DNA from 2 places in the Marinomonas profundi genome. Region 2 is predicted to be linked to the other one. Evidence: predicted binding sites of a transcription regulator. Region 2 holds the regulator's gene; the other holds the start of a gene.
What was found. The regulator FliA, encoded in region 2, starts transcription of late flagellar genes. The targets are predictions, from matches to a motif close to CTAAAGTTNNNNNNNNNNCNGCCGATA.
Positions count from the first base shown of each region.

Region 1 (7,845 bases), 1.7 Mb from region 2:
AGCTTTTCCTCTCAAGTGTTGGCGGGGGATGTTTCTCTAAAGTCGACAGTGAAAAATCAGGGGGATTTTAATGCGTTTATGGATGAGCATTACGACCCTGAAAGACCTGAGGCGAATGCCTATCGTCTAACCACATCGCCTGTGACGCCAGAAGGGGAAGCTGCCCAAGTCGAGATGAATTATGTCGGCTCAGATACCCGGGCTGATCAAGAAAGACGCCGTGCTTTTGATGGCACTCCTGGAACCTACAGCATAACGAATCATCTTGGTGAAGTTGTGTCTTCTGGCTCTTATACGGCGGGTAAGCCTATTGCGTTTGGCAGCATGTCGTTTCTATTAAAAGGGGCGCCAGGTGCAGAGGTTGATTTTGCGTTAGATAAGCCAAGACGAGATAACGTGCTCAATGAAATAAATGATACGTTAGCGGTGTTGAGGGATAAAACTTCCAGTCATGATGAGCGGCAGGCGGCTTTTTTTGATGCCACGACGAGCATTAATAATGCCCAGCGAAAAGTCAGTGAGGGTCGGTCTTCTGTCGGTTCAAGGTTGAATATTTTGCGGGATCGAGAAGATTTTAGCTCGGCTAACCAGCTATCAAATGCGGTGGCGCAGGATCGTATTGGTGGATTGGATCTCGCCGCAGCGGCAACCGAGTTGTCGATGAAAGAGTCGGCTTTGAATGCGTCGCAAAAAGTCTTTACTCGAATGAGTAATCTTTCTCTTTTTAATAAGATGTAAGTTTAGAGTGGTAGGTCAAAACGATGTCAGCATTTAACATAGAGTCCTGTTTTGGGGCTGATATCAATGTAGGGTATTTTAATATAGAAGAAATACTCGAAATATTGGAAATAAAAGAAAAAGTAGTTGGCAGTAAACGCGTTCAGAGCCTGATCAGAATGCATGGTCGCAAAGACCGAATTGTAGGGATTGCCATGCGTCAAATGGCATTTGATGTGTTGCGTCCAGTACTTGATGCTGAATTTCTTCCTCATGATCCGTATTTTGATAGTGACCAGTTATTAAGCAGTCGCCGAGAAAGGTTGTATGACGCTCAAGAGCGATTTCTTGTCCTTTGCCTGTCCATCGCCAGTGGGCGTTCGGTACGCAGTCTAAAAAAACTTAATCCTGACTTGAACACCAAAGAGCTACGCAGTAAGCATGCTCGAAATAAAAGTCTGTTTCGTTATTTTCGACAAGAATTAAACGAACATACTCGAGAATACATCTTGAGCTATAAAGCTCGTATGGATAAGAATGCCGCCGGGACTGGTGACCCAGTCAAAGACGATTCTAGTGTTCTCGCTGAGGCGGAGCAGAAAAACATAGCCTCCACGGCAATCAAAAAAGTGCCCCTCGAAAACAAGTTTATCCCCACCTCATTTGATGACGAAACCGCTGTTGCGTTTAAGTTGTTTCAAGATGGCCATACTTTGTTATCCAGCCAAGTAGAGTGCTTTAAACGGGGTAATAAGCTAGATATGTTGGCGTTGATGAAGTTTTGCCGTCGACTCATAGAATCTCATACCCGAAATAATTTTTCGTTAATGGCCATACGGCATATAAAAGACGCGTCGTCGTATTTGGAGCAGCATGCCATGGGCATGGCGGTGTTAGGGATTCATTTTGCTAAGGCGATGAAACTATCGAGCGCTTATGTGGAAGTCATTTCGCTGGGGGCGTTATTGTTTGATTTAGGTCGTTTCCGTTTGCCCGCTGCCATGGTGGCTAAAGCCACTAAAATGACCGAGGGCGAATTTGATTTGTTTCGTAAGCATATTCAATTTGGCGAACAAATTTTGCAAAAGTGCGATGGGGTTCCTAAAGCGGTTTATCAAATGTTATCTGACCATCATGAAAAAATGGATGGCTCGGGCTACCCAGCAGGTAAGCAGGGTGACGAAATTTCCGTCTATGGAAAAATCGCGGCCATTATTGATGCTTATGATGCTATGACCTCAGAACAGCCACATAAGCATTCTATGGGGCCAATAAAAGCCTGTTTGCAGATGCGCAAAGAGTCCGGTTTGGCGTTTGATAAGCAGTTGCTTGCCGTATTTCTGAAAAATATTGGTGCAGTTCCTGTGGGGTCTTGTGTGCTCTTGTCTAATGGACGGGTTGGCTTCGTCCTGACACTGAATAAGTCCTTCCAGCCCTCTTTGGTCCGCCAAGTGTACAGCATGACCAATAAAGCCTTTATTGAAGTGACAGACGTTGAGTTAAACAAGCCCGCCAATTTAAGAACTGAAATAGTGATTGAAAAAGAAGTCGATCCTCAAGACTTTGGCTTGCAGTTCATCAATCATATTTCATAATACCGTTCACCGTTCACCGTTCACCGTTCACCGTTCACCGTTCACCGTTCACCGTTCACCGTTCACCGTTCACCGTTCATAGAAAGAAGCATTAGATCTCAATGCTGTTTTCTCCTCTTTGCCTTTAAATTTCTATTGTTTTGACATTATTTTGGCTTTTTCGGCTTTTATTTTTAAAGTTATCAGCCTTGAGTTCGATAACTGTGAGTACCGCTTTTTTTGTGTTTAAAAAATGAATAGAACGTAAAAAAAGTATAAAAAAAAATTAAAGATCAGCGCTGAAGTGTCGATAACTTTAATAAGAGACAAAAACCAAATAACTAATTAAATCAAAAGGTTGTCTCGTCAAAAAATGTTTTTAGGAGAGATAAAATGGCTTTATACGTAAATACAAATGTGTCCTCGCTGAATGCTCAGCGTATGCTAAATAATTCCAGTCGTGAGCTTGATACAAGCTATCAGCGCTTGTCATCAGGTCAACGAATTAACAGTGCGGCAGACGATGCAGCCGGACTTCAAATTTCTGATCGTTTGACTTCTCAGATTAACGGTTTGAACCAATCTGTACGAAATGCAAACGATGGCATTTCCTTAGCGCAAACCGCGGAAGGCGCATTGGACGAAACGACCAGCATGCTACAGCGTATGCGTACTTTGTCCATTCAGGCTGCCAACGGTTCTAACTCAGACAGAGATCGTGTGGCCTTGCAGCAAGAAATGGGGCAGTTGTCCAAAGAAATTAACCGTATTGCCGACACCACGACATTTGGTGGTGCAAACTTACTTGATGGAACCTATCAAGGTATTTTCCAAGTAGGCGCCGATGCGAACCAAACCATCAGTTTTACGTTAGAGTTTGGTGGGGCGAATAATTCTATCGATTATCAGTCGAACAATGGCTTTACTATGTCCGGTTTATCGAATCAGTCTTCCTCTCAAGTGAGTGAGACAACGGCTTCGGTGTCTTCCATGGTAAATGCGCAAAGCATGATAAGCATCATTGACTCCATGATTTCCGCTGTTGACTTTAAGCGGGCGGAGCTGGGTGCGGTACAAAACCGTTTTAGTTCTACGGTGACTAACTTAAGTAACATCTCTGAGAACGTATCGGCAGCACGAGCCCGTGTTCGTGATGCTGACTTCGCTCAAGAAACGGCAAACTTGACCAGTGCACAAATTTTACAGCAAGCGAGTAGTACGATTCTTGCCCAAGCAAATCAGCGTCCTCAGACGGCATTATCTCTACTAGGTAGTTAATGATAAAAATGGCATGACGTGAAGCGGCACTAGATTGCGGCTTCTCCAAAGTATTCGAGTTTATTCTCGGATTATGGGCAACTTCTCTCTCCTAGAGGTGCCTTTTAAGCCGGGTGATTTTTTTCACCTGGCTTTTTTTTGCCTAAATAACGCGATATTGCGTTGTTGTTTGACGGTAATGGGGGGAAGGCTTATGCCATAGCGGATTAATGGGCAAATTGAGCGACGTGAGCGCGCGCTGTTTGTTCCTGATTGGCTTTGAGATGGGCTTTGTTAATGATGACAGCCAGTTAATGAATTTTTCGACAGTGAGGTATTAGGCGACGAAAGTATGTTTAGGCGTTTTTTTATGAGCACAAATGTTTTCAGGCTGTATTGGTTTGAGTCATGTCTATTTGAGTCATGCTATTAGGCCTTGCCTGTTTAGAGCGGCTGCTTAGGGCGTGCCTGTATGGGCGGCATTTGTTTGGATCACATCTAGGTTGTGAGCATTACTTGAACTTCTAAAAAGTAACCGGCGATAGATTTCTATTGTGGTTACTAAGCAGTTTGGGCGTGTGAACGGCGGTGTCTTGTTAGGAAGTTATTTTCTGGCGGTAGGCGTATGGGTGAATGAAAAATACACGGTATAAAACGAGGCTTTATTTTTGTTTGCCATATAACGCGCAAAGGTACTGTTGTGCTCGGTTTTTTGCCTATCTAAGAAATGGCACAGCACAGCTGCGTCTTGTTTTTTGTGTATGGGCTTTTGCTGTTGTATGGCCGCTTGTGTCTTTGTGTCTTTGTGCCTTTGTGCCTTTGTGCCTTTGTGGATATTGGTTTTGTTGGTGATGTTTTGTGGGTGGCAATTTTTTGTCACTTTGTGTCGTTGGTTTGTTTTTGTGGCGCTATTTTGCCACTTGGCTTTTTGCCGTTTTCGAGAGAGCGGGCCTCAGTGTTATTCAGATCAAAGGCTTTTTGTCAGCTCATTGTAGAAATACGAATGTTAAAGGTGTTTTAGGGTGTGTTTTTAGGTTAATTGACGTGAAAACACCGTTTTTTGGAAAAAAGAGTAAAAAAATTTAATTATTATTTACTCTTTTAAAACAACCAGTTAGGCAGTTTTCTGCCTCTTGAAGGGATATTTTTTTCCGCTTTGTGGAAAAAAATATCCGAAATTGACTAAAGGTTTTCAAAGTCTTGTCGAAAACCTTATACGATCTGCTTTTTATTGCAGGATTTAATAAAACCTAGGAGGCTATAATGGCTCTATACGTAAATACGAATACGTCATCTTTAAGCGCACAGCGTCAGTTGATGAGCTCAGCAAAATCTTTGGATACTTCTTTCGAACGTTTGTCTTCTGGTTTGCGGATTAACAGTGCGGCGGATGACTCGGCAGGGTTATTGATCTCTAACCGTTTGACCTCTCAGGTCAATGGTTTAAACCAGTCTGTGCGAAACGCTAATGATGGTATCTCTTTGGCTCAAACCGCTGAGGGTGCATTAGATGAAACATCTAATATGTTGCAACGTATGCGTACCTTGTCTATCCAGGCAGCAAACGGGTCAAACTCAGATAAAGACCGTGCAGCGCTTCAGCAAGAAATGGGTCAACTATCAACCGAAATCAACCGTATCTCTTCGGATACAACATTCGGTGGTGAGAATTTATTGGATGGTACTTACACTGGTATTTTCCAAGTAGGTGCGGACTCTAATCAAACCATTAGTTTTAACTTAACGGATGGTGGTGTTACTAATTCCATTGACTTCGCGGGTAATGCTGGCTTCACTATGTCCGGTTTATCGAGCAGTGCGAGTACAGCACAAGTGAGTGTAACAAGCGCTTCTGTATCGACTATGGCAAATGCGCAAAGCATGATCGATGTATTAGACACCATGATTTCTGCCGTTGACTCAAAGCGTGCCGAATTGGGTGCGATTCAAAACCGTTTTGGCTCTACTATCAGTAACTTAAGTAACGTCACAGAAAACGTATCGTCTGCTCGTTCTCGTGTACGTGATGCTGACTTTGCGGCAGAAACGGCGGAGCTAACAAGCTCTCAGATTCTTCAGCAAGCAAGCTCATCTATTTTGGCTCAAGCGAACCAACGTCCACAAACCGCTTTGTCTCTTCTAGGCTAAGCGTTAGTGGTAGCGGAAAGCTGGGACGTTGTCCCGGCTTTTGTCTATCCGGAGAAACTCTGTTATGTCCATTAATGTCAGTGATTTTTCTAAGCAGGGTATTCCATACTCTTTAAGACCTAACGAACAGCGCGCCGCAGAGGATTTTGCTGCACTGCGTCAGAGTAATGCTAAAGTTGTCCAAAATACCGCCGATAGCAACAAAGCGGATAGGGACAATAACCCGTCTCATTTCTCGAACTTATCGGCACCGGTTGAGCCTAATGATTTAAAGGCAATGAATAAAAAGCTGTCCCAGTTAAATGTGCATTTAACCTTTGAAATGACAGAAGACCGAGCACAAAATATTGTAAAAGTATTGGATCAGTCAACAGGGGATGTAGTTCGTCAAATTCCGACAGAAGAGTTTCTTAAAATGTCTGAGAGAATTGATGCTATTATGAGCCAGTTGAGTGATATCAAGGGAACCTTGGTAAACAGTGAGGTTTAACTAGACATAGATAGAAAGCGTTAGGAGATAAAGTTATGGCGGTAGGCTCTTTAGGGGCGGGATCTGGTATAGACCTAGAGTCTCTAGTAAAGCAAATGGTAAGTGCTCAAAAAGACGTCAAGGTTAAACTTTATCAAGATAAAATTAATGGCTATGAGGCTGAATTTTCTGCTTTAGGCCAAGTCGGTTCTGCTATTGATAACTTTAAAAGCTCAGTGCAGGCACTGAATAATGACGACCTTTTTACTGGGCGCGATGCTAAAATTGCGCAAAAAGAAGGTGAAGAAGTTGTTTCTATTACCACAGATAACACGGCTTCGAATGGCTCTTATGCGATTGATGTCAATCAGTTAGCAAAAGGCAGCCGTATTATGTCTGCGCAAGGATTATTTTCCTCTGCGGATGAGGTCATCACCAAAGAAGACGCACAACTTATTTTTAAGGCTGGCAGCCATGAATTCTCTATCAATGTTGATGCCGGCACGACCCTATCTGAATTACGTAACCAGATTAATACTTCCGAAGACAACTTTGGCGTATCAGCGAATTTGATTGATGACGGCAATGGCAACCTATTTTTTACCGCAACATCCTCTATTCAGGGCGCTGGTAACACGCTCAAAATTAGTAACACGTCTATTGTTAGAGATGAAGATGGCAATATTATCGACAACAGCAAAGACGCCATCGACGTAAAAGATCCTATTGAAGAGCAAGACGCCGTTGAAAAAAGCAACGAGGTAGCGGATGACGCTAAGCCAGTTGACGAGCCTGACGAATTGGATTTGGAAGGCGATGATGTCGACTTTGCCAACGATGGCCCTATCCCTGCTGATGAAGAAAAAGACATTGCAGAAACAGCCAGTGCCGCAGATATTGAGCCTGTCGAGATCGAAACAGACGACACCGATAACACGGAGGTCGCTCCATTCGCAGCTGGACTTACGTTAGACAGTGTTTCCACCGAAGGCATGACGGCTGGTTTGTATGCTCCTCTAGGGGAAGAAGCGCGTGACGCGGTGATTACCGTTGATGGTATTCAAATTCGTAATCAATCAAATACCTTTGATGACGCGGTCGCGGGGTTGTCCATTGAGGCGTTAGCGCCAACGGACAAAACCACCAAGGTTGACATCAGTTTTGACCAGAAAACCGTACAAGAAACCATTGAAGCCTTTGTTGCCTCTTACAATGACATGGTCGGATTCTTACAAGCCAGTACCGACAAAGATGCGGTTTTAAATGGCAACAGTATGATTCGTACACTGCAATCATCCTTGTCTACCCAATTAATGAGCAGTCATGGTGAGGCCGGAACCTTCACGTCTGTTTTTGATTTGGGCATCAAAATGGACAACAAGGGCATGCTAAGTTTTAACAATGCTAAATTCGACGATGCCATGAAGCGGGGCTACAGTGAAATTGCCCCAATGATATCAGGAAAAAATGGTCTGGCTCAGTCACTGGAAAATTTGCTAAGCAGCTATACGGGTTCAGCTGGAATGACAAACACATTAAAGGATTCGCTGACTCGGTCGATAGATAATACAGAAGAGACATTGGAAGCGTATGAAGATCGGATGGTTCGTTATGAAGAATCACTTCGCTCTAAGTTTGCTGGTTTGGATTCTCGCTTGGCCAACATGAATGCGCAAGGCG
Region 1 covers NZ_CP073013.1:2,497,118-2,504,962, forward strand. Annotated here, with positions in the region: gene flgL (flagellar hook-associated protein FlgL) at 1-738, shown strand, start outside; gene J8N69_RS11775 (HD-GYP domain-containing protein) at 762-2,312, shown strand; gene J8N69_RS11780 (flagellin N-terminal helical domain-containing protein) at 2,685-3,569, shown strand; gene J8N69_RS11785 (hypothetical protein) at 4,153-4,428, opposite strand; gene J8N69_RS11790 (flagellin N-terminal helical domain-containing protein) at 4,812-5,696, shown strand; gene J8N69_RS11795 (flagellar protein FlaG) at 5,761-6,186, shown strand; gene fliD (flagellar filament capping protein FliD) at 6,222-7,845, shown strand, end outside.
Region 1: J8N69_RS11780 (flagellin N-terminal helical domain-containing protein) is a predicted target of FliA. The motif match lies at 2,578-2,604, and genes of this name have one in related genera.

Region 2 (7,845 bases):
CAAACACGCTTATGAGCTTATTGGTCATGATGAAGTTCAGCAATTGTTAAGTTTGTTGAAGCAGTATAATCCTAAGTTGGCGGAAGAGTTGGTGCCCAACACTGTGCCATTGAGTGTGCTTTTGAAAGTGTTGCAGAACTTGCTAATCGAGGGGGTGCCGCTTCGAGATATGCGCACCATTGCTGAAGCAATAATGGGGGTGCAGCCTAAAACTCAGGATCCGATGATATTGACTGCGGCGGTTCGAACCTCTTTGTCTAGATTGATTATTCAGACGTTGGCAGATGGTGTTGAAGAAATTCCTGTATTGACTCTTGAGCCTCAGTTGGAAAAAATGTTGATGCAGACGGTTCAGCAGAGTCAGCAGTCTGGCATTAAAAATGAAGAGGCGTTGATTTTGGAGCCGCAAATGGCTGAGCAGTTGCAAGCTTCTTTGCGCCAGTCGGCTGAGCAGCAGGAGGCGATGGGGAATACGCCTATTTTAATTGTCTCGGCGCCCATTCGTCCGATGTTAGCGCGTTTTATGCGTTATGGCGTGGTCAATATGGCGGTTCTTTCTTATCAAGAAGTGCCTGACCATAAACGCATTACGGTGGTCGGTGTTATTGGTCAGTAAAAAACGTCTATTAATGCTCTCTATTGCGTCTGTATTTATTTGAATCTTTCGGGTAAGCTATGGATTTGTAAGAAAAATACACTGGAAGGATTAAGTTATTCATGCAAATTAGGCGGTTTCGAGCACCTGACATGCGGCAAGCGATACGGAAGGTTCGTGATGCTGTGGGCCCTGATGCGGTCATTTTGTCAAATCAGCGTCTGCCTACCGGTGAGATAGAGATAGTTGCGGCTTTAGATTACGATGGGTCTTTACCTTCTAGCATGGTGTCTAAAAAGCCTGCTGTAGATCGTTCAGAGCGATATGCTGACCCTAGTGTTAATTATTTGCAGCGTATCGAAAAGGCTAAATTACAGACGGCTCCACCTGCGATGTCTGCTCCCTCAGCTCAAAAAACGACACCACCAACTTCTTTCGAAATGCCTCCATTGTCTGAAGATGAAAAAGATCCCGTAGTTGAAGAGGCTCTTTCTATTCGTAATAATGATAGTACGAAGCAGCTACGAGAAATGGAAATAGAGCTGCAAAAAGTACGGACTTTACTGGAAGAGAGAGAGCGAAATGAAGCGCGTTCGAATGCCAAAGAGGGCATGGTTGAGGCACGCGCTCGTGAAAAGTTGAAAGGCTTAGGTTTGTCTGATTTTGTGGTCTCAAGATTGATTGATGATATTGATTTGAGAGGGCGAGAAGACGACTGGAATCGCTTGTTGGCGCATTTAGCAGATTACATTCCTACCCGTTCTAGTGCATCAGAGCTGCGCGGTTGTATTGCTTTTATGGGGCCAACAGGGGTGGGGAAAACAACCACCATCGGCAAAATCGCGGCTCAACATGTATTGAAGCACGGAACCGAAGGCGTGGCTCTTATCACAACAGATACTTACCGCATCGCTGCCCATGAACAATTGAGAACATTTGGTCGCATATTAAATGTACCTGTTGAAGTGGTGAATGAGTACTCGGATTTAAATGAGGTGTTGGCAAAATATGCGAACTATTCTCTAGTGTTGGTTGATACTGCTGGTATGAATCCTAGAGACTCAAATCTTGAGCGCCAACTATTAATGATGAAGCGTGCTAGAGCCAATCTTAAAAAATTATTGGTGTTGCCTTGCACTAGTCAGCGACAAGTGTTGAAGACAGTTGTGGATGTCTACTCGCAAGTGCAGTTAGATGGGTGTGTTTTAAGCAAATTAGATGAATCTGCTTCACTTGGTGAAGCAATTAGTGTAGTTATTGAGGAAGGTTTACCAGTCGTGTATATCGCTGATGGTCAGCGCATTCCCGATGATATTGAGCCTGCGCGAGCCCATAATATAATCAGCCGTGCTGTGTATACGGCTGAGCACTATAGTCAGCTTTATGGGGCGTTAAAGTACGGCAGTTAATAAAAAAATGTTATTACTGAAAGCGTTACGCCAAACTATGTAGTACAGTGGATTGGCGCAACTAACTTAAATGGTAAAGGTTGCTTAGACTATTTTATGCAGACCAAAAACGGATACAGCACATACTCAAAAAAGGCAACGCTTCCGATTGATGCGATTGTTGAACAATATGGGTATTTGGTGAAAAAAATTGCCTACCATCTATTGGCACGTCTGCCAGATAGTGTTGATGTGGATGATTTGACTCAAGCTGGCATGATGGGGCTGATTGAAGCGTACAAACGTTTTGAGTCCACCAAAGGCGCTAGTTTTGAAACATATGCCGGTATTCGCATTCGTGGCTCCATGATGGATGAAGTCAGGAAAAGTGATTGGGCTCCTCGATCCGTCAGACGAAATGGTAGAGCCGTCACTAATGCGATAAAAGAATTAGAGGCAACTTTGGGCCGAGAGGCTTCAGATATGGAGGTGTCGGTTCATATGGGCATTACTATGGATGAATATCATGAAATGATACATTCATCCATGTCGACCCAGTTGTTTAGCTATGAAGAAATGCTAGACTCTGACTCTAGCCACTTAGACAGTGTCGAAGCTGAAGCTGGCAGTGCACCCTATTCTCTCGTTGAAGAGGATGGCTTTCAGCGTCAACTTGCGCAAGAGATAGAAGGACTGCCCGAGAGGGAAAAATTAGTATTATCGTTGTATTACAATGATGAGCTTAACTTGAAAGAGATTGGCGCTGTGTTAGGTGTCAGTGAATCAAGGGTGAGTCAAATTCATGGTCAAGCGGCTATACGCTTGCGAGCAAGATTAAGTGATTGGCGAGATTAAATTATGAGTTGTGAAATAGTACCGTTGGGGTGTGGAGGTCGCATTGGATAAAAACATGAAGATCCTGATTGTTGATGATTTCTCGACAATGAGACGAATCATTAAAAACTTACTGCGGGATTTAGGGTTTACCAATACAGTTGAAGCGGACGATGGAACAACCGCGCTGCCTATTCTTCAGGGTGGAACCATTGATTTTCTAGTGACCGATTGGAATATGCCTGGCATGACCGGTATTGAGTTACTTCGAGCGGTTCGCGCAGATGAGAAATTAAAAAGCATTCCTGTTCTTATGGTAACGGCGGAAGCCAAGCGTGACCAAATTATTGCGGCGGCACAAGCTGGCGTAAATGGTTATGTCGTGAAACCCTTTACCGCGGTAGCTCTCAAAGAAAAAATTGAGAAAATATTCGAACGAATAGATGCGGCCAAATAGGGAATTTAGATGCCAAACGTTTCAGGATCTGGTTTAGTAGAGTTTGAAAATCTTGTTAAAGACGGCGCTGTTGAGCTTTTAAACCATATAGAAGTAGGCGACTTCAGTGGCGCGATTAAGATAATCCAAGAGCTAAGCGAGGCTCGTCACAGCAGCTTCTATAATGAAGTTGGTTTTTTAACGCGAAGTTTGCATGATGCTATTCGTGATTTTCAAGTTGACTCAATGGATTTGGTTATTGGTGAAGGAGGCGACTCTGCCACTAAAATCACCGATGCGTCAGATCGATTGAATTATGTTATTGAAACAACCAGTGCCGCTGCCAATAAAACCATGGATATGGTGGACAGCAGTGTCCCTGTTGCCAGTGAACTACAATCTCAAGCTAGAGCACTGCGAAAAGATTGGGGGCGTTTAATCCAACGGGATTTAACACCACAAGAATTTCGAGACTTATATAAGCGCATTGATGTCTTTTTGTCATACGCAGACGACAGTGCCACCACTTTGCATTCAAACCTCAACACAATTCTTCTAGAGCAAGGTTATCAAGACCTAACGGGTCAAGTTATCGCTAGAGTGAATGATTTAATTCGAGATGTAGAAGAAAAACTTGTGCATCTCGTTGCTGTTGCTGGACGCGTTGATAGTATCTCCGGGATTAAACATCAAGAGAATGAGTCTGAACACGATGACACTCGTGGACATGGCCCAGCTATTAATAAACAAAACAACCCTGAAGTACTGAATAGTCAAGACGAAGTAGACGACTTGCTATCAAGTCTTGGTTTCTAGAAGGAGCTGAGGATGAGTTTCGAGGTCGATGAAGAGATTCTACAAGATTTTTTGGTAGAAGCTGGTGAAATTCTAGAGCAGCTTTCCGAGCAATTAGTAGATTTAGAGCAAAACCCTGACGATAAACAGCTGCTTAATGCTATTTTTCGTGGCTTTCACACTGTCAAAGGTGGTGCAGGGTTTTTACAATTAACCGCGTTGGTTGATTGTTGTCATTACGCGGAAAACGTATTTGATATCTTAAGAAATGGTCAGCGTAAAATAGACTCTGATTTAATGGACATTGTGTTGCAGGCGCTTGATGCTGTAAATGAAATGTTCGATGCTGTTCGTGCTGGCGCTGAGCCAGAACGTGCTTCACCAGAGCTGATCGCAGCGCTCGCTGCATACGCCAAGCCTCCGACAGCGGAAGAGCTTGCTGGGCATAATGAAGATGAGATTGAAGATGTTGCTGAAGAGCAAGATGACGTAGAGACAAATGCAACAGAAGAGACATCGAATCTGGATGAACCAGTTGATATTTCGGATGATGAGTTTGAATCCTTGTTAGATGCTTTGGCAGACACTCAACCCGAAGATTCGCCAAAAGTAAGTGACACAGCGAAAAACAACAGCGCTAATCAGTCAGATTCAGCTAAGCCTGATAGATCCGATGATGAAATTACAGAAGATGAGTTTGATGCACTATTAAACCAGCTGCACGGTAGTGGTGCGCCTGGTCTTGGTGATACGCCTGCCGAAAAAGACACGGCAAGTTCCTCAGATGAAATTACGGAAGATGAATTTGAAGCCTTGCTGGATAAGCTGCATGGCGAAAGTGCATCAAGTGAAAAAGACGAGCAAAAAGCACCTAGATCGGCGGATAATGCTAATCATTCTGGTCGTGATTCGTCAGTAGATGCAGCGTCGGATTTAATTACAGACGACGAATTTGAATCTCTACTTGACAGTTTACAAGGTAAAGCTGGCGCGAAAAAGGCTGAAGACGCCACGCCTAAAGCCGCACCGAAAGAAACGTCAAAGCCGAAAGTAGCGCCAAAAGCACCTGTTAGGCCAGCGGCTAAAGCCCCAGAGCCACAGGAAAAAGATGCAGATAATGTAAAAGAAAAGACAGCGAATTCACCCGTTACCCAAGAAGCGACGGTGCGTGTCGATACTAAGCGTCTAGACGATATAATGAATATGGTTGGTGAGCTGGTATTAGTTCGTAACCGTTTAGTTCGTTTGGGACTGCAAAGTGACGACGAGTCCATGGGGAAAGCCGTGTCCAACTTGGATGTGGTGACTGGGGATTTGCAGAACGCGGTCATGAAAACGCGTATGCAGCCTATCAAGAAAGTGTTTGGGCGCTTCCCGCGAGTGGTTCGAGATCTTGCTCGAAACATGAAGAAAGAAGTCAGTTTGATTCTTCGCGGGGAAGAAACAGATTTGGATAAAAACCTCGTAGAGGCGTTAGCCGATCCACTGGTTCACTTGGTGCGAAACTCAGTAGACCATGGTGTGGAAGCACCAGACGTTCGTGAGGCGAATGGTAAACCGCGAGTGGGAACCGTTGTGCTGTCTGCTGAACAAGAAGGCGATCATATTTTGCTCTCCATCGAAGATGATGGCGCGGGTATGGATCCAGGCTTGTTGCGCAGAAAGGCCGTTGAAAAAGGGTTAATGGACACTGATGCGGCAGATAGGTTGTCGGATGAAGAAGCCTTTAATTTAATCTTTGCTCCAGGGTTTTCTACTAAGGTAGAAATTACCGATGTGTCTGGCCGTGGTGTTGGGATGGATGTGGTGAAAACCAAAATATCTCAGCTTAATGGTACGCTGCAAATTAAATCGGTTCTTGGCCAAGGCTCTCGATTCATTATTAAAGTGCCTTTGACACTGGCGATTATGCCTACCTTGATGGTGACTTTATCGGATCAAGCGTTTGCTTTCCCGTTGGTTAGTGTGAATGAGATATTTCACCTGAACTTGAAGAAAACCAATGTGGTAGATGGTCAACAAGTCGTTGTTATTAGGGGCAAAACGCTCCCTATCTTTCATCTTAAGAATTGGTTGATCAAAGGCAGTAACAAAGACAATCTACCGACCGAAGCTCACGTTGTCGTTGTTCAGGTAGGAATGAGTGAAGTGGGTTTTGTTGTTGATCAGTTAGTCGGCCAAGAAGAGGTGGTTATAAAACCATTAGGGAAAATGTTGCAGGGTACTGCCGGAATAGCAGGCGCAACAATTACTGGTGATGGTCGTATTGCATTGATTCTGGATGTACCTAGCATGCTGAAAAGTTATGCATCTAGATAGTAGGTTTTTCATTTAGGGGATGTGATATGCCTGTTAAGGTGCTGGTTGTTGATGATTCTGGTTTCTTTCGGCGACGGTTGGTTGAAATTTTTGAAGCTGACCCCCGACTAATTGTTGTAGGCACTGCAAATAATGGCAGGGAAGCGATAGATAAAGTGCAATCTTTATCACCAGATGTCGTCACAATGGATTACGAAATGCCTGTCCTAGACGGCATTGCCGCTGTTGTGAATATAATGAAGCTTAAGCCAACACCTGTGCTGATGTTTTCTTCATTGACTCATGAAGGTGCGAAAGTCACTCTTGATGCTCTGGAAGCGGGTGCGGTTGACTTTATGCCGAAGAATTTTGAGGATATTTCTCGAGATTCAGCGGTCGTTAAGCGCGCATTAGTGGAACGAGTGTTAACGGTTGCACGAACGCGTTTAGCGGGAAGTCGAGGCCCGGTGGCGGCGCTTGCTCCACGAGAGGCGCCTAAGCCTATTGTGACTGATCGTGGTGTGATTATTCCACGAGTTAGAAAACGCGTCAGCTTGGTTGCTATCGGTACTTCAACAGGTGGTCCGATGGCGCTGCAAACGGTGTTGACAAAACTTCCTAAAAACTTTTCAGCCCCGCTGGTGTTGGTGCAGCATATGCCTGCTGCTTTCACTGGTGCGTTTGCAGAACGTCTGAACAATATATGTCAGATTACGGTGAGAGAGGCTCAGGATGGTGATCGTCTAGAAGCGGGGGTGGCCTTGCTCGCCCCGGGCGGCAAACAGATGATGATCGATTCTAGAAACGGCGGCTGTGTCCGTATTCTTGATGGCGATGAAAGACTTAATTATAAGCCTTCAGTCGATGTGACATTCGGCTCTGCATCAAAGTGTTACCCAGGTAAGGTGTTATCTGTGGTGATGACGGGAATGGGCGTTGATGGTCGAGAAGGGGCGCGTATGTTAAAAAGTTCAGGCTCAAGAGTCTGGATTCAGAGTGAAGAGTCTTGCGTTATTTACGGCATGCCAATGGCAGTAGAGAAGGCAAATTTAGCCGATGATATTATTGACTTAGAGCATATTGGTGAACGTATTGCACGTGAGGTCAGTTAGTGGATTTTGTCACCTTAGCTGGCCTTCTCATTGCCTTTAGTTCTGTATTTCTAGCCAACTGGTTAGGAGGCGGCGAAGTCGTCCTCCTGCTAAACCTTCCTTCTGCCATCATCGTTATTGTTGGCAGTATCGGTGCCTCATTAGTTCAAAGTAGTATCCAAGAAGCAACGCGCGCGCTTATTTTGCTGAAATGGAGTCTTTTCCCCCCTGTTTATGATTTTCATTCTGCTCGAGCCTCTTTAAATAACCTTGCCCATAAAGCCAGAAGGTTATCATTATTGGCGTTGGAGTCTGATATTGATGCGATGGGAAGTCGCTTTTCGTCACGTGCCTTACAAATGGCGATAGATGGAACGGACCCCGATTTATTGGCCGATCGGCTGCATG
Region 2 covers NZ_CP073013.1:763,239-771,083, reverse strand. Annotated here, with positions in the region: gene flhA (flagellar biosynthesis protein FlhA) at 1-616, shown strand, start outside; gene flhF (flagellar biosynthesis protein FlhF) at 718-2,004, shown strand; gene J8N69_RS03570 (RNA polymerase sigma factor FliA) at 2,101-2,838, shown strand; gene J8N69_RS03565 (chemotaxis response regulator CheY) at 2,894-3,274, shown strand; gene J8N69_RS03560 (protein phosphatase CheZ) at 3,284-4,069, shown strand; gene J8N69_RS03555 (chemotaxis protein CheA) at 4,082-6,367, shown strand; gene J8N69_RS03550 (protein-glutamate methylesterase/protein-glutamine glutaminase) at 6,394-7,458, shown strand; gene J8N69_RS03545 (flagellar motor protein) at 7,458-7,845, shown strand, end outside.